Regions from separate parts of the Sphingomonas sp. Xoc002 genome, predicted to be linked through region 1. Evidence: predicted binding sites of a transcription regulator. Region 1 holds the regulator's gene; each other region holds the start of a gene.
What was found. The regulator LexA, encoded in region 1, represses DNA repair genes until DNA is damaged. The targets are predictions, from matches to a motif close to GTTCCNCNCTTGTTCT.
Positions count from the first base shown of each region.

Region 2: a site for LexA is predicted at 2,896-2,911, ahead of uvrA (excinuclease ABC subunit UvrA). Genes of this name have one in related genera too.
Region 3: a site for LexA is predicted at 5,546-5,561, ahead of ACQR50_RS09885 (PA0069 family radical SAM protein). Genes of this name have one in related genera too.

Region 1 covers NZ_CP191175.1:2,398,001-2,406,022, forward strand. The annotation lists gene trpC (indole-3-glycerol phosphate synthase TrpC) at 1-551, shown strand, start outside; gene moaC (cyclic pyranopterin monophosphate synthase MoaC) at 548-1,015, shown strand; gene ACQR50_RS10850 (molybdopterin molybdotransferase MoeA) at 1,113-2,255, shown strand; gene lexA (transcriptional repressor LexA) at 2,311-2,991, shown strand; gene ACQR50_RS10860 (ComEC/Rec2 family competence protein) at 3,098-5,200, opposite strand; gene gltX (glutamate--tRNA ligase) at 5,297-6,697, shown strand; gene ACQR50_RS10870 (citrate synthase) at 6,700-7,983, shown strand; gene ACQR50_RS10875 (hypothetical protein) at 7,987-8,022, shown strand, end outside.
Region 2 covers NZ_CP191175.1:536,263-544,284, forward strand. The annotation lists gene ACQR50_RS02590 (M24 family metallopeptidase) at 1-1,144, opposite strand, end outside; gene ACQR50_RS02595 (S10 family peptidase) at 1,261-2,769, opposite strand; gene uvrA (excinuclease ABC subunit UvrA) at 2,919-5,819, shown strand; gene ACQR50_RS02605 (glycine zipper 2TM domain-containing protein) at 6,351-6,761, shown strand; gene ACQR50_RS02610 (hypothetical protein) at 6,988-7,311, shown strand; gene ACQR50_RS02615 (cell wall hydrolase) at 7,299-8,022, opposite strand, start outside.
Region 3 covers NZ_CP191175.1:2,218,075-2,226,096, forward strand. The annotation lists gene ACQR50_RS09855 (tetratricopeptide repeat protein) at 1-43, opposite strand, end outside; gene ACQR50_RS09860 (electron transfer flavoprotein-ubiquinone oxidoreductase) at 75-1,730, opposite strand; gene ACQR50_RS09865 (uracil-DNA glycosylase) at 1,874-2,632, shown strand; gene ACQR50_RS09870 (lytic transglycosylase domain-containing protein) at 2,629-4,494, shown strand; gene moaB (molybdenum cofactor biosynthesis protein B) at 4,608-5,135, shown strand; gene ACQR50_RS09880 (VOC family protein) at 5,136-5,468, opposite strand; gene ACQR50_RS09885 (PA0069 family radical SAM protein) at 5,571-6,638, shown strand; gene ACQR50_RS09890 (hypothetical protein) at 6,687-6,821, shown strand; gene dnaE (DNA polymerase III subunit alpha) at 7,063-8,022, opposite strand, start outside.

The DNA.
Region 1 (8,022 bases):
CCCGCGCCTATGAAGCGGGCGGCGCGGCCTGCCTGTCGGTGCTGACCGACGAGCGGTGGTTCCAGGGGGCGGACGTGTTCTTGGAACAGGCGCGCGCGGCAGTATCGCTCCCGGTGCTGCGCAAGGACTTCATGGTCGACCCTTGGCAGGTGCACGAATCGCGCGCACTGGGGGCCGACGCGATCCTGATCATCGTCGCAGCCCTGGACGACACCCAGATGCAGGAGATCGAGGCCGCTGCGATCGAGTGCGGCATGGACGCGCTGGTCGAGGTGCACGACGCCGCCGAGATGGAGCGCGCCGCGCGGTTGAAGTCGCGGCTGATCGGGGTGAACAACCGTGATCTCCGGGACTTCACCGTCGATTTTCAGCGGACCTATGAACTGGTCGCGCATGCCCCTGCGGGCAGCACTTTCGTCGCCGAAAGCGGGCTGACCAGCCGCGAGGATCTGGACGCGATGGCTGCGCACGGCATTCATTGCTTCCTGGTCGGCGAAGCGCTGATGCGCCAGCATGACGTCGAGGCGGCGACCCGCGCGCTGATCGGATGACCGGCCTCACCCATCTCGACGAAGAAGGCTCGGCGCGCATGGTCGATGTCGGGGCCAAGGCCGTCACGGCACGACAGGCGGTGGCGCAAGGTCGCATCACCATGACGCGAGACGCCGCCGCCGCGATCCACGCGGGCAGCGTCCAGAAGGGCGATGTGCTGGCGGTCGCGCGGGTTGCGGGCATCATGGCCGCCAAGAAGACCAGCGACCTCATTCCGCTCTGTCATTCCCTGCCACTGAGCAAGGTGGAGATCGATCTGACGCTGGACGAGGACGGCGTGACCGCCACCGCCACTGCCGCCATGGCGGGCCAGACCGGTGTCGAGATGGAGGCCCTGACCGCCGTGTCGGTGACGCTGTTGACCGTGTACGATATGGCAAAGGCCCTCGATAAGCGCATGACGATCGGCGATATTCGCCTGATCGCCAAGACCGGCGGCAAGTCGGGCGACTGGCACGCCTGACGCCTCCGATCGCGGGGAACGGACGCTGCGGAAAAGCGTCCTTGGGCCAAAAGGAGCGACCGTCATTCTTCTCCCCGTCCCCGAAGCCCAGGCCCGATTGCTCGCCCTGGCCAGCGAACGCTCCATCGTCGAACTGCCGTTGCGCCAAGCTGCCGGACGCTGGGTCGCGCGTGACGTCACCGCACGGCGGACCCAGCCCGCGTACGACCTGTCGGCAATGGACGGCTATGCGATCCGCTTTCAGGATATGCCGGGGCCATGGACCGTCATCGGCGAAAGCGCGGCGGGGCGACCCTTTACCGGTTCGGTCGAGCGAGGACAGGCGACGCGCATCTTTACCGGTGCGGTGCTTCCGGAAGGGACCGACACCGTCCTGATCCAGGAGGAAGCGGCGCGCGACGGCGCGGTCCTGACGCTGGCAGGCGAAGGCCCCGCCCATCGGGGCCGCAATGTCCGGCGGCGCGGGCTGGACTTTTCCGAAGGTGCAACGCTGATCGCTGCCGGGCAAAGGCTGACCCCCGCGCGCATCGCGGTGGCGGCGACCGGCGGTCACGCCGTCCTGCCCGTCCGACCGGCCGTTCGTATCGCGATCGCCGCGACCGGCGACGAACTGGTCCCGCCCGGTAGCACCGATCCCGTCGCCCTGCCCGAATCGAACGGCGTCATGCTGGCGGCGATGCTGGCCGATCTGCCGGTCGAGATCATCGATCTTGGCATCCTGCCCGATGATCTCGGCAAGCTCCGCGACGCCTTTGCGTCGGTCGAGGCCGATCTGCTGGTCACGACCGGCGGCGCCTCGGTCGGCGATCATGATCTGGTCCAGCCCGCGCTCAAGGCGGCGGGGGGGAGCGTCGATTTCTGGCGTATCGCGCTTCGCCCCGGCAAGCCGATGATGGCGGGACGGCTCGGCGAGACGGTGGTGCTCAGCCTGCCCGGCAATCCCGTTTCGGCCTTCGTCACCGCAACGCTGTTCGTGCGGCCGCTGATCGCACATCTGGCGGGCGCTGCCGATCCTCTGCCCAAGCCCATCCCCGCCGTGCTGGGCGAGGATCTGCCCGCCAACGGCCCGCGCATCGACTATCTGCGTGCCGCGATGATCGACGGGCGGGTCCATGCGGCGGCCATCCAAGATAGTTCGATGCTGCTGACCCTGGCGCGATCGACGTGCCTGATCGTCCGCCCGCCGCATGCCCCCGCCGCCGCCATGGGCGACTCGGCGGAAATCCTGATGCTCGCTTGACGCAAGCCAAAACGTTCCATATAAGTTCCACGTCTGTTCTGGACGGAGGATCGCGATGCTCACCGCAAAGCAGCATGAGCTTGTCTGCTTCATCAACGACCGTTTGAAGGAAACCGGCGTCTCGCCGTCCTTCGAGGAGATGAAGGAGGCGTTGGACCTCAAGTCCAAGTCGGGCGTCCACCGCCTGATCTCCGCGCTGGAGGAACGCCACTTCATCCGTCGCCTGCCCAATCGCGCCCGCGCGCTGGAAGTGTTGCGGATGCCCGACCGGCCGGAAAAGGCCGTGGTGGCCGAACCCGCATCCGGCAACGTCCGTGCGCCCGCCCGACGTCCGGCGGTCGAGCCTGCCAATGACGTGGTCGAAATCCCGCTCCATGGCCGGATCGCCGCCGGTTTGCCGATCGAGGCGTTCGAGGGCAGTTCGACGCTGGCCGTGCCAGCCGCATTGCTCGGCTCGGGCGAACATTATGCGTTGGAAGTATCGGGCGATTCGATGGTCGAGGCAGGTATCCTCGACGGCGACTATGCGCTGATCCGCCGTACCGATGTGGCGCGCGACGGACAGATTGTGGTCGCGCTGATCGACGATAGCGAGGCGACGCTGAAATATTTCCGGCGTGAGGGTTCGATGGTCCGCCTCGACCCCGCCAACCGCGCCTATGATCCACAGCGTTATGCGCCCGCGCAGGTGCGGGTACAGGGCAAGCTGTCGGGCATCCTGCGCCGCTACGAGTGAGGGCGGAGCAAAGCCATCTTAGAAGGTCCTGATCCGGCTTTGGATGGCTTTGCTCGCAGTCTCGATTTGGGGCTGTCGAATACACCGCCCTTGGTCGATAGGGGGCCTATCGCCCTCCCCTCTGCCCCGTCACCGACCACGGATGGCGATCGCCGGGTTGGCGCACCGTCTGCACCATGGGTGGATCGAGCCGGATGGAGACGCCGCCGGTCCGCTTCAAAACAGCGCTGTCCAGTTTTAACCAGCGGGGATGACAAGCATCGGGCAGCCGACGGTCGGCGATCATGATGTCCACCCGACCGCAGAGCGCCACCAACGGCGTCCATGGCACCGGATAACCGCTGCGCGTCGCCGCGATCCGCCACCGCCGCCCGCCCTTCTCCAAAACGGTCACGCACATGTCCCGCCCGCAACGCGCCGCCGGTTGATCGGCCAGCGCCAGCGGCTCGGCATCGGTGCCGCTGAGCTCGGACAGGGTGGTCCGCATATAATCCCCCGCCCGGTCACGGAGCAGCGCCATGCCATGCCCCGTACCGATCCCGGCATGTCGACCGTCGCCGGTGACGATAAGGTCCGGTGCAGGCGCCGCAAGCATGACCCATATACCGGCGATCAACATGGGCGTCCCGAGCCATCGCCACCGGGTCCGCCAAAGCGCGATCCACAATCCCCCCGCGACGGCCAGCCCGAACGCCCATCCCGACGCCACGGGCAAGGCGACCACCGATCCCGGCATGGCGGACACCGCATGCGCCAGCTTCAGCAACAGGCCCAGGGCCTGTCCCAACAACCACCAGAATGGGCCGCCCAGCCCCATGGGCTCCAGCAGCAATGCCATCATCTCCAGCGGCATGGCGATGAAGGTCGTCCAGGGGATCGCGACGATATTGGCCAGTGCGCCGTAAAGCCCCGCCTTATGGAAATGATAGACGGCGATCGGCATCAATGCCGCCTCGACCACCAGGCCGGTCAGCAGCAACGCGCCCAGATGCCGCAACGCCGCCCAGGGCCAGTCGGGATGCGGCCCCAGCCAGTGGCGAACCGCCGGATGCTCATGAAGCGCGACAATGGCGGTGATTGCCGCGAAGGAGAGCTGGAAACTGGCCCCCACCAATGCCTCGGGCCGGAAGATGAGCACGATCAGCGCCCCAGCCGCGACGAGGCGCAGGGTCATCGCTTCCCGGCCCATGGCCAGTGCCGCCAGCACCAGCATCGCCGCAACACAGGAGCGTATCGTCGGAACCTCCGCTCCGGTCAGCCACGTATATCCAACGGCGGCAACGGCTCCGGCCGCTGCACCGACCAACGGCAGTCGAACCCACAGCGCCAGCCAGGGCCAAAGTGCCAGCAGCCTGATCGTCAGCACCATGACGATCCCGACGACCGCCGTGATGTGAAGGCCGCTGACCGACAGCAAATGCGCCAGACCCGCCCGCCGCATCGCCTCCGCATCGTCCTGCGCGATCGCGCCGACATCGCCCGTGGCCAGCGCCGCCGCAATGCCGCCCGCGCTGCCCGGAAGCTGGCCCGTGATCCGCTGCGACAGCCGCTGGCGCAACCCGGGACCTTGATCGGTCCGGTGCAGTAGCTGTACCGGCGCGAAGCCGCGCCCCGTGGCACCGATCCCCTGAAACCACGCCGCGCGCGCGAAGTCATAGCCTCCGGGCGCGACCGGTCCCGCCGGCGGCATCAGCCGCGCCCGCAAGCGGACCCGTGCACCCGGCCCCAATCTCACCGGCGCATCCTCCTGCGGCAATGATATCCGGATGCGCGGCGGCAGACGCAAAACCCGATCGCGTCCGTCCCGCGCCCGAACCGGTCGCAGCATCAGCCGGACGATCTGCCGCGCCGCCAAGGGCTCCGCCGTCTCCACCTCGGCGATCATGTCCGCCATCACCGGCCGCGCCAGAACCGGCGCCCGGACCGACTCGGCACGCGCCCAGGCCAGCAGCACACCCGCCACCACCAGCATCGCGCCCAGACCGATCGCCCGCATCACCCGTCCGCCATCGGACAGGGTCGCCGCCCCCAGCCCGGCGCCCCCGGCGGCGAGCATCACCGCCGCCCAGGCGCGCGGATCGGGCAGCACGAACCACGCCGCAATCCCGGCCCCCAGCATCACCGGCGTCCATAACGGGATCTGGTTCCGTTCGGCCTCGGCCCATTGCTCGGCCCTGCAAAGGCGCGGCATTTGGCGGCGCGGACGCATGGTGCTAGGGGCTGCGGCGGCTGACTGGGCCATCGAATCTTATGCTGGGAGTATGCGCGGTTGAGCGCAACACATGATATCGCCACCGGATCGACCATGAGCGGAGTCGTGACCCGTTTCGCGCCGTCGCCGACCGGATTCCTTCACATCGGCGGCGCGCGCACCGCGCTGTTCAACTGGTTGTTCGCGCGGGCGAATGGCGGCAAGTTCCTGCTGCGCATCGAGGATACCGATCGCGCCCGCTCGACCCAGCCCGCGATCGACGCGATCCTGGACGGCATGCGCTGGCTGGGCCTGGACTGGGACGGCGAGGCCGTGTTCCAGTTCGCCCGTGCCGACCGCCATGCCGAGGTCGCCCGCGAGATGATGGAGCGGGGCCATGCCTATCGCTGCTACATGACGCAGGAAGAAATCGCCGCGCAGCGTGAAGCCGCACAGGCCGCCAAGCAGCCGCTGCGCATCCGCTCGCCCTGGCGCGACGCCGATCCCGCCACCGCGCCGGAGGGCCAGCCCTTCGTCGTCCGCCTGCGTGCGCCGCGCGAGGGGGCGGTGACGATCGAGGACCGCGTACAGGGCAGCGTTACCGTGCAGAATGCCGAGCTGGACGATCTGGTCCTCCTGCGGTCGGACGGCACGCCGACCTATATGCTGGCGGTCGTGGTCGACGACCATGACATGGGCGTGACCCATGTCATCCGTGGCGACGATCACCTGAACAACGCCTTCCGCCAGCTGCCGATCTACAAGGCGATGGGCTGGGCCGAGCCGATCTATGCGCATATCCCGTTGATCCACGGATCGGACGGCGCCAAGCTCTCCAAGCGGCACGGCGCGGTGGGCATCGAGGCCTATCGCGACGAGATGGGCATCCTGCCCGAAGCACTCGACAATTACCTGCTCCGCCTGGGCTGGGGCCATGGTGATGCCGAGATCATCGCGCGGGACGAGGCGGTGAAGTGGTTCGACCTCGCCGCCGTCGGCAAGGCACCGTCGCGCTTCGACCTGAAGAAACTGGAAAACCTTAACGGCCATTATATCCGCGAAGCCGACGACGCGCGTCTGGCAGAGCTGACCGCCAAGCGGATGGGTGTCGAGGATGTCGCGCTGCTGACCGCCGCCATGCCGTCGCTGAAGCCGCGCGCGGCGAATTTGAACGAATTGGCCGATGGCGCGCGCTTCCTTTTCGCGACCCGTCCGTTGAGCCTGGACGACGCCGCCACCGGCCTGCTCGACGATAAGGCACGGGGCATTCTCTTTTCCGTTCACACCGCGCTTGACGCGGTGCACAACTGGGATACGGAGCTTTTGGAAGACGCGGTACGCAAGGTGGCCGAAGCCGAGAGCGTGAAGCTCGGTCAGGTCGCCCAGCCGCTCCGCGCTGCCTTGACCGGACGCAAGACGTCCCCGGGAATCTTCGACGTGCTCGTTTTGCTGGGCCGCGAGGAAAGCCTGGGGCGGATCGCGGACCAGATGACCGCAGATAGGAAGGATCACTGAGTATGAGCGACACCGCGAAATTCGAAATCGGCGGCAAGGGCTTTGACTATCCGGTCATGTCGGGCTCGATCGGCCCGGACGTGGTCGACATCCGCAAGCTCTATGCCCAGACGGGTGCCTTCACCTATGATCCCGGCTTCACCTCGACCGCGTCGTGCCGGTCGGAGCTGACCTATATCGACGGCGACGAAGGCGTTCTGCTGCACCGCGGCTATCCGATCGGCGAACTGGCCGAGAATAGCAGCTTCATGGAGGTCGCCTACCTCCTGCTGAACGGCGAACTGCCCAACCAGGGCGAGCTGTCGGAATTCACCACCACCATCACGCGCCACACCATGGTGCATGAGCAGCTGGCGGCGTTCTTCCGTGGCTTCCGCCGCGATGCGCACCCGATGGCGATCATGTGCGGCGTCGTCGGCGCGCTGTCAGCCTTCTACCACGATTCGACCGACATCCATGATCCGGTGCAGCGCACCATCGCGTCGCACCGCCTGATCGCCAAGATCCCGACGATCGCGGCGATGGCGTACAAGTACAGCGTGGGCCAGCCCTTCCTGTATCCGGACAACTCGCTGTCCTACACCGGCAACTTCCTGCGCATGACCTTCGGCGTTCCGGCCGAGCCGTATGAGGTGAACCCGGCCGTCGAAAAGGCGATGGACCGCATCTTCATCCTGCACGCCGATCACGAGCAGAACGCGTCGACCTCGACCGTGCGTCTGGCGGGCTCGTCGGGTGCGAACCCGTTCGCGTGCATCGCGGCGGGCATCGCCTGCCTCTGGGGTCCGGCGCATGGCGGCGCGAACGAAGCCGCGCTCAACATGCTGCGCGAGATCGGCACGCCCGAGCGTATCCCCGAGTTCATCGCGCGCGCCAAGGACAAGAACGACCCGTTCCGCCTGATGGGCTTCGGTCACCGCGTCTACAAGAACTACGACCCGCGCGCGACCGTGATGCAGAAGACCGTGCGCGAAGTGTTCGACGCGCTGAAGGTCAACGATCCGCTGTTCGAGACGGCGCTCCGCCTTGAAGAGATCGCGCTGAACGACGACTATTTCGTCGAGAAGAAGCTGTTCCCGAACGTCGACTTCTATTCGGGCGTCATCCTGTCGGCGATCGGCTTCCCGACCGAGATGTTCACCGTGCTGTTCGCCCTCGCCCGCACCGTCGGCTGGGTCGCGCAGTGGAACGAGATGATCACCGATCCCGACCAGAAGATCGGCCGCCCGCGTCAGCTGTACACCGGCCCGACGCAGCGTTCCTACGTTCCGGTCGAGCAGCGCTAAGCCATGAACCGGGTCCGGCCGATCCTGATCGCCATCGGC
Region 2 (8,022 bases), 1.9 Mb from region 1:
TGACGTGGAAATGATCCTCCAGCCGCACGCCGAAGCGGTCGGGCACGACGATCATCGGCTCGTTGGAGAAGCACATGCCCGGCGTCAGCGGGGTCTTGTCGCCGCGCACCAGATAGGCGGGTTCGTGGATCGACAGGCCGATACCGTGACCGGTGCGATGCGGCAGGCCGGGCAGGCGATAGTCGGGGCCGAGGCCCGACCGCTCCAGCACGGCGCGCGCGGCAAAGTCGACCGCCTCGCACGGCTCGCCGGGCCGGACGGCGGCGAAGGCGGCGGCTTGCGCTTCCTTTTCGATGTCCCAGATGCGGCGAACCTCGTCACCGACCTCGCCGAACGCATAGGTCCGGGTGATGTCGCTGTGATAGCCGTCGATCAGCGTGCCGGTGTCGACCAGCACCACGTCACCGTCGCGCAGCACATCGTCCTGCGGCAGGCCATGCGGGAAGGCCGTCGAGCGCCCGAATTGCACCGCGCAAAAATAATTGCCGGTCGACGCACCTAGCGCGCGGTGCGCCTGGTCGATGAAACGGATGACCTCCGACGCGCGGATGCCTTCGTGCAGGATGCGTGCGGCGCGACGATGCACCTCCAGCGTGATGTCCATCGCCTGTTGCATCAGCGCGATCTCGGCAGGCGACTTGATCATGCGGCAACCGTCGACGACCGGCCCGCCATCGACCAAGGCGACGCCCGGCGCGGCGGCGCGGATCCGCTCGACGAACAGGAAGGCCATGGCGGGGTCGATCGCCAAGGTCTGGGCTCCCGCCGCCTTCAGCGCGTCGGCGACCAGCGTGGAGGGGCTTTCATCCTCTTCCCACAGGCGGATGTCGGTGGCGGGGATGGACAGGCCGGCCTCGAACGAGCCCAGTTCGAAGCCGGGGCAGATGAAGATCGGCTCGCCTGATATCGGCAGCAGCATCGCCACCAGTCGCTCGGTCGCGCCCCAGGCGACGCCGGTGAAATAGCGCAAGCTGGCCCCCGCACCGATCAGCAGTGCGTCGGCGCCCATCTGGCCCATCAGTTCGCGCGCGCGGGTCAGCCGCTGCGCCCGTTCCTGTGCGGTGATGACCGGCGCGGGGTTCGCCCAGGGCGACAGGCTCGCCAGTTCGCGTTCTGCCGTCGATCCGCCGATCATTCCTGCCATGTCACTCGCTCCGTTTCGTATACGGTTGGCGTGTTAGCGCGGGTTGGCATGAGGCGCCAGACGGGGCGTCGCCCTCGACACTTCGTCCCGTGCGAACAGAGGTCAGGCCTATCCCATCACCCCCCGTACATCGCCATTGCATCGCGCCGGAACGCCGCGCCGCTGTCGGTGCGGCTGTAGAACATGTGTCCGCCCGGATAGACGTTCAGCTTCACCCGCTGCGCCACGCCATAACTCGGCATCTGGTCGACGATCAGCCGCGACGCGAAGTACGGGCAGGACAGGTCGTCCCAACCGTGCACGATCATCACCTTCATCTTGGGATCGTTGGCGATCGCCTTGCGCAGGTCGGTGACGGGAGCATCCTCGGGCTTGCCGCGATCCCAGGCGCTGTTCACCTCATAGGACAGTGCATGATAGCGGGCGTCGGTCTTCCAGCCCACTTCGCGCGTCACGAAATCGACCATCGCGCTGGTCGTCGGCGCGATCAGCGAATCGAGCAGCGGGTCGTTGGACCGTTGCTGCGACGACCAGGGGAAGGGATCGAAGGCGGTGACGTTCGAATCGTAGATGCTGCCGATCGTCGAATCGTTGCGGTGAATTTCGCGCAGGTACGTCCGCGTATCGATCCGCCCGCCCAGCTTGCGGACCAGGGCCGGGTCCAGCCCGGTCAGCTCGGTGACGCGGGTCACCATCCGGTCGACGGCCTGCGTATCCGACCGCCCGCGCATCAGGTCGCGCAGGTAGTCACCGCGCGCATAGGCCTCGACCCCGGCCATCGCTTCGGGCGTCAGCTTGCCCTGCCGCTCCAACTGGGCGGCGGCCATCGAGGGCAGGTCGATCATCCACGGTAAGGGCGACAGCGCGGTGGCATCGTCGCCCGAGGCGGGGTCGAGATAGGGCGACACCATGATCAGCCCGTTCACCCCGACGCCGATCTGCGACTGAAGTTCATAGGCGATGCGCGGGGCGCGATAGCCGCCATAGCTTTCGCCCATGACGTACTTCGGCGAGCGCAACCGGCCTTCCTTGACCAGCCAGTCATAGACGACCTTGGACAGATATTTGATGTCCGGGTCGTTGGCGAAGAAGGCCTTTTTGGTCTCCGCCTCGTCGACCAGGCTGCGGCTGAAGCCGGTGCCGATCGGATCGATGAAGACCAGGTCGGTGAAGTCCAGCCAGCTATTGGGATTGTCGGTCGTCACCGGCGCGTCGGAGGGCGCATCGCCCTGCGCGCCGAACGGCACGCGCTTGGGGCCCACTGCGCCCAGGTTCAGATAGACCGAGGCCGCGCCCGGCCCGCCGTTGAATGCAAAGGTCACCGGCCGCCGCACATCGCCGCCGGGCACGGTATAGGCGGTATAGACGACCTGCCCGATCTCCTTGCCCTTGTCGTCGCGCACCGCGATCTTGCCGATGGTCGCCTTGTAGTTGACGATCCGGCCGCCGATCCGTGCCGATTGGTTGATCGTCTTGTCGGCGGGCAGGGGCGGACGCTTGCTGTCGTCGTCCTTCGTTTCGGTGGTCGTCTTGGTCTCGGTCTTCTCGGCCTTTTGCGCGAAGGCGGGCGAGGCGGCGCTGGCGGCCAGCAGCAACAGGGCGGTCAGGTGCAAGGTCTTGGACACGTTGGAAACTACTCCCCCTCGAACGGCGATCGATAGGGATCATGCGCCGGACTTCCGCGTTCCCGCAAGCCCGCCCCTCTCGAAACGGCCGTCCCCACTTCCTATCTCGCCTCTGGCCTTCCTCCCGGAACAGAAGTAGAACCTGCCTCATGCTGACCAAGATTTCCGTCCGCGGCGCGCGCGAGCATAATCTCAAGGATGTCGATATCGACATTCCCCGTGACACGCTGACGGTGATCACCGGCCTGTCGGGGTCGGGCAAGTCTTCGCTGGCGTTCGACACCATCTATGCCGAGGGGCAGAGGCGTTACGTCGAGTCGCTGTCGGCCTATGCGCGCCAGTTTCTGGAGATGATGCAGAAGCCGGACGTCGACCATATCGAGGGGCTGTCGCCCGCCATCTCGATCGAGCAGAAGACGACCAGCCGCAATCCGCGTTCGACCGTGGCGACGGTCACCGAAATCTACGACTATATGCGTCTGCTCTGGGCGCGCGTCGGCATCCCCTATAGCCCGGCGACCGGCGAGCCGATCGCGGCGCAGACGGTCAGCCAGATGGTCGACCGGGTGATGACCCTGCCCGAGGGGACGCGCCTCTATCTGCTCGCCCCGGTCGTGCGCGGTCGCAAGGGCGAGTATCGCAAGGAAATGGCCGAGTGGCAGAAGGCGGGCTTCACCCGCGTCCGCATCGACGGCCAGCTCTACGAAATCGATGAGGCCCCTGCGCTCGACAAGAAGTTCAAGCACGACATCGAGGTGGTCGTCGACCGTCTGGTCGTACGCGAGGACATTGCCACGCGCCTGGCCGACAGTTTCGAGACCGCGCTGAAGCTGGCGGACGGCCTGGCCTATGTCGACCCCGCCGATCCGGTCGAGCCCGCGACGCCCAAATCCGCCGTGCTGGGCAACAACGCGCCCGATGGCCGCATCGTGTTTTCGGAAAAGTTCGCCTGCCCGATCAGCGGCTTCACCATTTCCGAGATCGAGCCGCGCCTGTTCTCGTTCAACGCGCCGCAGGGCGCGTGCCCGGCCTGCGACGGTCTGGGCGAGAAGCTGATCTTCGACGAGGACCTGGTCGTCCCCAATCACGAGCTGTCGATCAAGAAGGGCGCGGTCGTGCCCTGGGCCAAGTCCAACCCGCCCAGCCCCTATTATATGCAGGTGCTCGGCAGCCTGGCGCGCGAGTTCGGTTTCTCGCTGGAGACGCCGTGGAAGGATCTGGAGGACAAGGTCCGCGAGGCGATCCTGCATGGCACCAAGGGCAAGGCGGTCACGCTGACCTTTGTCGACGGCAAGAAGTCGTACGACGTGAAGAAGCCGTTCGAGGGCGTGATCGGCAATCTCAACCGCCGGATGCTCCAGACCGAGAGCGCCTGGATGCGCGAGGAACTGGCCAATTACCAATCGTCGCAGCCCTGCGAAGTCTGCCACGGCGCGCGGTTGAAGCCCGAGGCGCTGGCGGTGAAGATCGCGATGCAGGACATCAGCTACGCCACCCATCTGTCGGTGGTCGATGCGCTGGCTTTCTTCACCGGCCTGCCCGAACATCTGACCGACCAGCAACGCGCCATCGCCCAGCCGATCCTCAAGGAGATCGTCGAGCGGCTGGGCTTCCTCAACAATGTCGGCCTCGACTATCTGAATCTCGATCGGACCAGCGGCACGCTGTCCGGCGGTGAGAGCCAGCGCATCCGGCTGGCGTCGCAGATCGGCTCGGGGCTGTCGGGTGTGTTGTACGTGCTCGACGAGCCGTCGATCGGGCTTCACCAGCGCGACAACGACATGCTGCTCGCCACGCTGCGCCGGTTGCGCGACCTGGGCAACACCGTGTTGGTCGTCGAGCATGACGAGGATGCGATCCGCACCGCCGACTATGTCATCGACATGGGGCCGGGCGCGGGCGTGCATGGCGGCCAGATCGTCGCGCATGGGACGCTGAAGCAACTGCTCAAGTCCAAGACCAGCGTCACCGCCGACTATCTGAACGGCACGCGCGAGGTCGCGGTCCCGGCCAAGCGCCGCAAGGGTTCGGGCAAGAAGTTGACGGTGCACAAGGCGACCGCCAACAATCTGCAAGGCGTGACCGCAAGCATTCCGCTGGGCACCTTCACCTGCATCACCGGCGTGTCGGGGTCGGGCAAGTCGAGCTTCACCATCGACACGCTCTATGCCGCCGCCGCGCGGTCGCTGAACGGTGCGCGCATCCTGGCGGGCAAGCATGAGAAGATCACCGGGCTCGACCATCTCGACAAGGTGATCGACATCGACCAGTCGCCGATCGGTCGCACGCCGCGTTCGAACCCGGCGACCTATACCGGTGCCTTCACCCAGATCCGCGACTGGTTCGCCGGACTGCCGGAGGCGCAGGCACGCGGCTACAAGCCCGGCCGGTTCAGCTTCAACGTCAAGGGCGGGCGGTGCGAGGCGTGCCAGGGCGACGGCGTGCTCAAGATCGAGATGCACTTCCTGCCCGACGTCTATGTCACCTGCGACGTGTGCCACGGGGCGCGCTACAATCGCGAGACGCTGGAGGTGAAGTTCAAGGGCCACTCGATCGCCGATGTGCTCGACATGACGGTCGAGGACGCCGCCGAGTTCTTCCAGGCGGTGCCGCCGATCCGCGACAAGATGGCGATGCTGGTCGAGGTGGGGCTGGGTTACGTCAAGGTCGGCCAGCAGGCGACGACCCTGTCGGGCGGCGAGGCGCAGCGGGTGAAGCTGGCCAAGGAATTGTCGCGCCGCGCGACGGGCAACACGCTCTACATCCTCGACGAGCCGACGACCGGGTTGCATTTCGAGGATGTGCGCAAGCTGCTCGAAGTGCTCCACGCGCTGGTCGAGCAGGGCAATACGGTGGTGGTGATCGAGCATAATCTCGATGTCATCAAGACCGCCGACTGGATCGTCGATCTGGGCCCCGAGGGCGGTGTGAAGGGCGGCGAGATCGTTGCGGTCGGAACGCCGGAAGTCGTCGCCGCCGAACCGCGGAGCTTTACGGGCAAGTATCTGAAGCCATTGCTCGACAAGGGGCAGGCGCAGGCGGCGGAGTAAGTCCTCTCCGGGACGGGGGTGTGCGGGTTTTTATAGGCCCCTGCATTGAAGATGGTGCGGCCTGTACCAGGAAGCGTGTGCAGGCCGCGTCATAGTGAAGGCGGTCGTCCGCCTGAGGCGAACGTGACCGAGCCGAAGGGAAGGCCTTCTCTCCTTTCTGCCACCCCGGCGAAGGCCGGGGTCCAGTTGCGGAACGGTCGGGGTCACCTGCGGCGGCCACCCAACTGGATCCCGGCCTTCGCCGGAATAGTATGACGGGTCGTTAGCGAGCTTCGGTCGAGACGTCGCTTGGCTTGGAGAATAGGCTTGCCACCTCCCTGCGTTGATAGGGTATCCCTTGGCCTTCGACTTCGCTCAGGCTGAACGGAGGTTGGATATGGCCCGGGTGCTTCCCCGTTCGCACCGAGCGAAGTCGGAGGGCACGCCCCCACCTGCAAACCCACACCCGAAATCCCGGCAAAACCCCTTAACATATCGCAACCTTTGGCCCCGCAAAGCGATTCCCCCGCATCACCCATGAGGGAGGATGTAATGCGTGCATGGACACTCGGCCTGATCGGGGCCGCGACGCTGGTTTCCGGTTGTTCCACCTATGACAATGGCTATGGCGGCTTCGGCGGCGGCCCACGTTATGCCTATGACTATAACCGGCCTGATCCCGCTTATGGCGGCTATTATGCCGACCGTTATTATGTCGACAATGCGCGCTATCGCGAGCGGCGGCTGAGCCGGAACGACCGTGTCTATGTCGGGCAGGACGGCCGCTATTATTGTCGTCGCAACGACGGCACCACCGGCCTGATCGTCGGCGGTATCGCGGGCGGCGCGCTGGGCGCGGCGATCACCTCGGGCGGGTCGCAGACGCTCGGCACGCTACTGGGTGCAGCGGGCGGTGCACTGGCCGGACGCGCGATCGAGCGGGACAATGTCCGCTGCCGCTAAACCCGGCTGTTGACGTTCGACAAACGATTGGGCCGGACCTCTCCCTGTTGTAAGGAGAGGTCCGGCCTTGTCGTGTCCGGCGCCAATAAACGCCGGATGAACGGCATGTCACTTTCTGCGACAATTGGCGACATATTAGCTAAGTCGTTGGTATAGCTTTGCGATTGTCGGGACCCATATTGCGGATCGGGCCAGTAATCGCCCGCTTTATTATGGGAGTGTCATCATGAAGGCCATGATCCTTGCAAGCCTGGGTTTCGCCACCATCGCCGTCCCCACGGTCGCCGAGGCACAGCGCTGGACCCCGATCGCGCAGCGCCAGGGCCAGTTGCAGCAGCGGATCGACCAGGGCATCCGCTCGGGCGCGCTCAACCGGCGCGAGGCGGGGCGGCTCCAGTCCGAACTGCGCGGCCTGAGCCAGCTCGAATATCGTTATCGCCGGTCGGGCGGTGGCCTGAGCGTCTCGGAGCGCAATGATCTGGACCGTCGCTATGCGATGCTGAGCCGTCAGGTCCGCTTCCAGAAGAACGATCGCAATTACCGCCGCTGATCGGTGACGGCCGCCCGGCTTGGCAAATTCGAGTTCGGAAGGTTCGGGCGCGGCGCATCGGGCCGCTCGATCGGGCGGCCGCTATCCTTCCATTTGTCCAGTATCTGGCCCGATGTGGCCAGCCGGTCGCTGATCCCCGTTTCGCGTGGCGGAGCGGGGGTCGGCGTTTCGCGAGTCTGGGCAGGGCGCGGCGGTACGGGCGTCGCGCCGGGCAGAGGCGGTACGGGCAGCGTCGCTGGCACGGGCGGCAGAACCTCGCTACTCGCCGTTTCAGTTGCCGGAGCAGGCGCGAGCACGGGAAGCACCTCTCCCCCCGCATAGGCGCGGCTCATCGCAGCGGCGGTGCCCCAATAGCCCTTCCAGCGATGGAAAAGATGCGCGCCGACCATGTCGGTCATCACCATGGCGCGGTTCCAGGCCGGGGCTACGGCAAAGGTATGGTAATGCGTCGCCAGCCCGACCGGCGCATAGACTCCGCCCGACAGCGCCGCCGCCGCGACCTGCGCCGCGCGCGACCAGCCGGTGACGGCGGGGGTACGGGACAGGGCGCCGTCGCAGGCGAAGCTGAACTGGCAATGCGCGCGCTCGACCCCCTGATAGACGACGCCGCATACCGTGGTGGGGAAGGCGGGATGCCGCGCGCGGTTGAGCACGACCTGCGCCACGGCGCGCTGCCCGTCGATGCTTTCGCCACCCGCTTCGTAATAGATG
Region 3 (8,022 bases), 180 kb from region 1:
CCGCCGCCAGCGCCGATGCGGACCAGCAGGCCCCGACCAGCATCAATCCGGTCAGGGCACGGAAAAACGGACGCTTACATATTGGGATAATTGGGTCCTCCGCCGCCTTCCGGCACCACCCAGTTGATGTTCTGGGTCGGGTCCTTGATGTCGCACGTCTTGCAGTGGACGCAGTTCTGGGCGTTGATCACGAATTTCGGATCGCCCTCTTCCACGCCCACCACCTCGTAAACACCGGCGGGACAGTAGCGTTGCGCAGGCTCGTCGAACAAGGGCAGGTTGTGCGCGATCGGCACATCCGCGTTCTTCAGCGTCAGGTGGACCGGCTGATCCTCTTCGTGATTGGTGTTCGACAGGAACACCGAGGACAGCCGGTCGAAGGTCAGCACGCCGTCGGGCTTGGGGTAGTCGGGTTTCTTGACCTGATCCTTGCGCCACAGGCTTTCGTGATCGGGCTTGTGCTTCATGGTGAAGGGCATCTTCAGGCCGAAATGCTCGGCCCACATGGTCGCGCCCGCCAGACCCGAGCCCAGCGTGTCGCCATATTTCTTGACCAGCGGCACGACGTTACGGACGGTCGAAAGCTCCTTGTGGAGCCAGGACGCACGGAACGCCTCGGGATAATCGGTCAGCTCGTCGCCTTCGCGCCCGGCCTGCACGGCGGCGAAGGCCGCCTCGGCCGCCAGCATCGCCGACTTCATCGCGCCGTGCGTACCCTTGATGCGCGGCACGTTCAGGAAGCCCGCCGAACAGCCGACCAGCACGCCGCCCGGGAAGGTCAGCTTCGGGATCGCCTGAAGCCCGCCGTCATTGATCGCGCGCGCGCCATAGGAGACGCGCTTGCCGCCCTTCAGCAGTTCGGCGATGACCGGATGGGTCTTCCACTTCTGCATCTCCTGGAACGGGGAGATATAGGGGTTGGTGTAGTTGAGCCACGTCACGAAGCCGAGCGCGACCTGCCCCCCCGCCTGGTGATAGATGAAGCCGCCGCCATTGGCGTCATGCCCGAGCGGCCAGCCCTGGGTATGGATCACCCGGCCCGGCACATGCTTGGCGGGGTCGATGTCCCACAATTCCTTGATGCCCAGGCCATAGACCTGCGGATCGCTGTCGCGGGCCAGATCGAACTGGCGGATGATCTCCTTGGACAGGTGACCGCGAACGCCCTCGGCGAAGAAGGTGTATTTAGCGTGCAGCTCCAGGCCCGGCTGGTAATCGGGCTTGCGGGTGCCGTCGCGCGCGATGCCCATGTCGCCGGTCGCGACACCCTTTACCCGACCATCCTCGTGGAACAGGATTTCGGCGGCGGCGAAACCAGGGAAGATCTCGACGCCCAACTCCTCGGCCTTGCCCGCCAGCCAGCGGCACAGATTGCCGAGGCTTCCGGTATAGGTGCCCTTGTTGTGCATGAAGGGCGGGGTCAGCGCGTGCGGCAGGTTGCGCTGCTTCGTCGCGCTCAGGATCCAGTGGAGGTTCTCCGTCACCGGCACCTCGGCCAGCGGACAGCCATCCTCGCGCCAGTCGGGCAGCAGCTCGTCGAGCGCGATCGGATCGATCACCGCGCCCGACAGGATATGCGCGCCGACCTCCGATCCCTTTTCGAGGACACAGACGGCCAGTTCGCCGCCCTGTTCGGCCGCAAGCTGTTTCAGGCGGATCGCCGCCGACAGGCCCGCCGGACCCGCGCCGACGATCACCACGTCATAAGGCATCGATTCGCGTTCGCTCATGGCATCCTCGCTTTTTGACCGCGCCGCTGCCGTAGCGTCCCGTTTGGCGGGCTCGTCCGGGCGCGGACGGAAAACATCTTGTCCTGACAGCCGATCCGACAGATTGACGCGCACGTCAACCTTGCAGCATGGGCTTACCCCATATGGGGGCTCTCTCAACGTTCGATACCGCACCGTTTGATGGTGCCCTGGCCGTCAGCGTACTGGACTGGTGGCATGATGCGGGCGTCGACCTGCTGGTCGAGGACGACCCCCGCGACTGGACGGCGCCGGAGCCGGCGCGCGCGCCGCTCGTCATGCCCGGCCAGGCGCCCGCCGCCGCCCTGCCCGTCGCGGGACCGGCGAGCTCGCTGCCCGATACGCTGGAGGCGTTCCTGGCCTGGCGTCTTTCCGATGCCGCGCCGGAGGCGACATGGGACGGCATTTCGCTCACCGCGACCGGGCCCGCCGATGCCGCTCTGATGGTGCTGGTCGACTGTCCCGACCGCGATGACGGCGATGCCGGTCAGATCCTGTCGGGTGCGCCGGGGCGGCTGTTCGACCGGATGCTTGCCGCCATGGGCCTGTCGCGTGAAACCGTCCATGTCGCCTCGGTCTGCGCGCGGCGGCCGATCGCGGGACGCACCCCCGCCGGGGTGGAGACGCGGCTGGCCGAGATCGCGCTGCACCATGTCGGGCTCGTCGCCCCGCGCGGGCTGCTGCTGCTCGGCAATGCGGCGAGCCGTGCCGTGCTCGGGACCGAATTGACCGACGCGCGCGGACATTCACATGTCATTGACCATAAAAGCGGAAAAACGAACGTCGTCGCCACGTTCCACCCGCGCTTCCTGATCGAGAAGCCGATGGCGAAGGCGGAAAGCTGGAAAGACTTGCAAAGGGTCATGGGGGATTTGCGCGCATGAAGCTGGGCCGGACGATCGCGAAGGGCGCGACCATCGGGGCTTTGTTGACGGTCGTCGGCGGCGCAGCCCTTGCCGCCGAACCTGTCCCCAACGCCGACGTCCGCAGCCCCGCCGCGCTCAAGGCCCCACCCGCCATCCCCGCATTGCTAGATGCCGATCAGAAGGCGGGCTATATGCGCGTCTTCGCGGCGATCCGGGACAGCCGCTGGACCGACGCGCAACTGGAACTCGACGCGCTCAAGCCCGGTCCGCTCCACGCCATCGCGCGCGCCGAACTCTACACCGCCAAGGGTTCGCCCAAGGTGGAGGTCGAGCGGCTGGTTGCCCTGCTGAACGAAGCGCCCGAACTGCCCCAGGCCGAGCAGCTGGCCCGCCTCGCCCGCTCGCGCGGCGCGCATGACCTGCCGCCGCTGCCCGAAGCGCACACGCTGATCTGGCAGGACGGCGCCCCCCGCCGCACCCGCGCCAAGAGCGTGCGCAGCGACCAGATCGCCGCCGATCTGGCCGTCAGGATGCAGCCCTTCGTCAAGGCGGACGACGGCCCCTCCGCGCGCGCGCTGCTTGAATCGACGCAAGGCCTGTCGCCCGAGGCGCTGACCGAGTGGCAGCAGAAGGTCGCATGGATCTATTTCCTCAGCGGCGACGACGCCAATGCCCGCATGCTGGCGGCGCAGGCCGCCGAAGGATCGGGCGACTGGGCCGTACAGGGTCGTTGGACTGTCGCCCTGTCCGCATGGCGTCAGAATGACTGTCAGGCCGCCGCCACCGCGTTCGAGGGTACGGCGGCGCGCGCCACCGATGTCGATCTGCGCGCCGCCGCGCTTTATTGGGCCGCGCGCGCCGACATGGTCTGCGGCCGTCCCGACAAGATCGAGGGCCGCCTGCGCTCCGCCTCGCAGTTCCGCGAGAGTTTCTACGGCCAGCTTGCGCGGCAGGCCCTGGGGATGCGCGGCGATCGCGAGCCCAAGGGACAGCTGGTCGCCACCGACTGGGCCGCACTGGATCGCCGCCCCAATATCCTGGTCGCCGCCGCACTGGTCGAAGTCGGCGAGACCGACCTCGCCGATCAGGTCATCCGCCAACAGGCGCGGATCGGCCAGCCGACGGAGTTCCGCAGCCTCGTCCGCCTCGCCGAGTCGCTGGACTTGCCAGCCACCACCGTCTGGCTGGCGCACAACTGCCCGGCAGGCGTGACCGCCACCGCCGAGGCACGCTATCCGACGCCGAACTGGGCACCCGACAGCGGTTGGCGCGTCGAAAAGGCACTGGTCTATGCCCATACGCTTCAGGAAAGCGGCTTCCGCAACAAGGTGGTCAGCCCGGCGGGTGCCTATGGCCTGATGCAGATCATGCCCGCCGCCGCGACCGATTTCGCGCGCGAGCGTGGCGTGTCGATCGACCGCAGCGCGCTGACCAAGCCGTCGACCAATATGGATATCGGCCAGCGGCATCTGGAACGCCTGCGCGACATGACCGGCGTGACCGGGGGCCTGCTGCCCAAGGTGATCGCGGCCTATAATGCCGGGCCGAAGCCGGTCGGCGAGTGGAACAGCTTGGTCCACGACAATGGCGATCCGCTGCTCTATATCGAGAGCATTCCCTATTGGGAGACGCGCGGATACGTCACCATGGTCCTGCGCAATTACTGGATGTACGAGGGCCAGACCGGCAAGCCGAAGTCGCCCAGCCGCGCGGCATTGGCGCAAGGGCTGTGGCCGCGCTTCCCGGGCTTGCCGGGTGCTTCGGCGATCCGCCTGCAACGCCCGAACGTCGCACAGGCGAGCGTAACGCCCAAGACGACCCTCGCACTGAATGCGACGGTCAGCCCGCAGTCGAATACGACGATGCCTCAGGCGAACTGATCGAGGCCGGGGACTCCCTTGGCCTTCGACTTCGCTCGGGCTGAACGAAGTCGAAGGCCACGCCCTGCCAACCAAGCCGCCCCCAAAATCCGCGCCGAGACGTTCACTCCGCCATGCCTATCGACCCGACCCGCAGCTTCACTCCCGTCCGCATCGCGGTGCTGACCGTCTCCGACACCCGCGCGCTGGCCGAGGACAGGTCCGGCGACACGCTGGTCGGCCTGCTTGCAGACGCGGGTCATGAACTGGCCGATCGCACCATCCTGCGCGACGATGCGGACCAGATCGTCGCCCAACTCAACCGCTGGATCGACGACGCCAGCATCGACTGCGTGCTGACCACCGGCGGCACCGGCGTCACCGGCCGCGACGTCACGCCCGAAGCCGTCGAACGCGTCGCGACCAAGATGATCCCCGGCTTTGGCGAACTCTTCCGCTGGCTGAGCTATCAGACCATCGGCACCTCGACCATCCAGTCCCGCGCCTGCGCCTGTGTGGCGCGCGGCACCTATATCTTCGCGCTCCCCGGCTCGACGGGTGCGGTCAAGGATGCCTGGAACGGCATCTTGCGCGACCAGCTCGACAGCCGCCACCGTCCCTGCAACTTCGTCGAGCTGATGCCCCGCCTGCTGGAGCGCTGATCAGTCCGCCTGCATCGCCGCCAATTCATGCCCGTCGACATCGCGGAAGTGAAAGCGCCGCCCGCCGGGAAAAGCGAAGATCGGCACGACGATCGACCCGCCCGCCGCCTCCACGGCGGAAAGCGTCGCCTCAAGATCGTCGACACGGATGACCGGCAGCGGGGCCTTCACCTTGTCCGATGCGGCATCGAGCCCGACATCGGTATCACCGCTCATCGTCGCGGCATAATCCGGCCCGAAGTCGGTGAAGGTCCAGCCAAACGCCTCTGCATAAAAAAGCTTCGCCGCCGCCCGATCGCCGACCGGCAATTCGAGATATTCCAGACGCGCCATTCGACCCTCCGTTCTTAATACGTTCCGATCATGATCGAATGGCTGCGGCGTAGCAAGTGTCCTATGCTTGCTCATTTGTTCCATTTATGTTCTATTCCAGCCATGTCGAAGATCGCGTCCCGAGGAGCCACCAATAACGCGACGAGCCGACGCTTCGCCCTGCCGGAGCGCGAGATGGACGGCGACTGGCTCGACGCGCAGTTGCTGGTCGACGGCGTGCCGCCGCCGCTGCGAACCAGCGTCACGGTCCTGACGCCACGGACGATCCTGACCCGCAACACCTCGCCCGACGTGCCGTTCAGCCAGTCGATCAACGCTTACGCGGGGTGCGAGCATGGCTGCATCTATTGCTTTGCCCGGCCGACGCACGCCTATCACGACCTGTCACCGGGGCTGGATTTCGAAAGTCGGTTATTTGCCAAGCCCGATGCCGCCGCCTTGCTTCGCGCCGAGCTGGCCAAGCCCGGCTACCGCGTCGCGCCGATCGCTCTGGGCACCAACACCGACCCCTATCAGCCGATCGAGGGCGAATGGCGGATCACCCGATCGATCCTGGAGGTACTCGCGGAGACGGATCATCCGGTGGCGATCACGACCAAGTCCGACCGCGTGGTGCGCGACATCGATATCCTGGCCCCGATGGCAGCGAAGGGGCTGGCAACCGTCTGCGTCTCGGTCACCTCGCTCGACGCCAAGGTCGCGCGGACGGTGGAGCCTCGCGCGCCGACGCCCGAGCGACGGCTGGCAGCCGTGGCGAAGATGGCGGCGGTAGGTATCCCCACCTATGTCTCGATCGCGCCCGTCATTCCCGCGATCACCGATCATGAGATCGAACATCTGGTCGCCCGCGCGGCGCAGGCGGGTGCCCGGCACGCCTTCTTCATCCCCATACGCCTGCCGCATGAGGTCGCCCCGCTGTTCCGCGCCTGGCTCGACACCCACTATCCCGAGCGCGCGGGCAAGGTCATGGCGATCATCCGGTCCCTGCGGGGCGGGCGGGACAACGATCCCGATTTCTTCACCCGGATGAAGGGGCAAGGGCCATGGGCGGAGTTGCTTCGGGTCCGCTTTCACCGTGCCTGTCGGCTGCATGGGTTAAACCTGGATCGGCCCCGGCTCGATACCAGCCTGTTCCGTCCGCCCAGAGGCCCGCAGGGTGAGCTATTCTGAGGATCGCCCAGCCTCTCCAAGGCGTTATGCGATGGAAGGAGAGATGCCATGATGACCGATCCCGAACAGACCGGCCCGGAAAACCTGCCCAACGAGGACGAAGCCGATACCTCCGGCGGCGGCTACGGCAATCACGGTGAGGCTGGCGAGGAGGAGCAGGATCGCCGCGAAGTCGGCGGCTGAGATCATCTGGGCTCGGGTCCAGAGCTATCGCGAAGGCCCAATTCCCATCGTCCACACGGGCCGCCCACCCCGGCAAAGGCCGGGGTCCAGCTACGACGCGATCGGTGCAAGCTGCCGACGCTTGTCAAGCTCGACCCCGGCCTTCGTCAAAATGTTGGAAGACCTTCGCCATGATAGAGGACCATCACCCGCTTTCGCACGAGGCACGGGGTTCGCCGCGCATCGGCTGATGCGCGCGCGCCTACCCCACTAAGGCCAACCGCGCCTCGGACGACTTCATCGCCACCGCCTTCACCCCGGGCAGATCCTCGATATGGCTGGCCAGTTCGGCGTCGAGCAGGAAATTACGGCCGAGCGTCAGCAAGGTATCGCCGTCCTGCCCCTCGATCCGCGCGCGTACTTCGCCCCGGCCGTTGCGCAGCGGGTCCAACATCGCATGCAGCGCCTTGAACGCCACCTTGTCGGTCACCGTCACTTCCACCACGAACTTGGCGGTGCTGGCCAAGCCGTCGAACAGCTGGACGCGCTTGATGCTGACGCGCGGCGCTTCCTCGCCCGGTCGGCGATCCAGCTCGACGGTGATGAGCGCGCAATGTCCCTCCTTCGCCGCCTTTTCCAGATCGGCCGCCACCGAATCGTCGAAACAGGTCGCCAGGAACTGCCCGGTCGCATCCGATAGTTGCGCCATCATGTAGCGCTTGCCGCGTGCCGAGGTCCGCCAGCGCGCATCCTCGACCAGCGCCGCCATGGTCGCGCCGATCCGCGCGCCGTCATCGGGGATGATCAGCTCGGTCAGCGAGGTATAGGTGCGCGCACCGTGCATCTTGGCGATATGCGCGTGGCGATCGACGGGATGCGCCGAGAAATAGAAGCCGAACGCCTCCTTTTCCTGCTCCATCCGCTGCGACAGGGTCCAGCGGGTGCCGGTCGGCAGCTTGATCGCGTCGCCCGCCACCTCGGTTTCGCCGAACAGGCCGCCCTGCCCGCTCGTCCGCCCCTCATGGGTGCGCGCGGCGATGGCGAGCACGGTCTCGGCCACCGCATGGACACCCGCCCGGTTGGGCTCGATCCCGTCGAACGCCCCTGCCGAGGCCAGGGTCTCCAGCTGGCGCTTGTTCATCAATCGCGGATCGACCCGCTTGGCCAGCGCATCGAGCGAGTCGAACGCACCACCCGCCTGTCGCTCGACGACCAGCTTCTC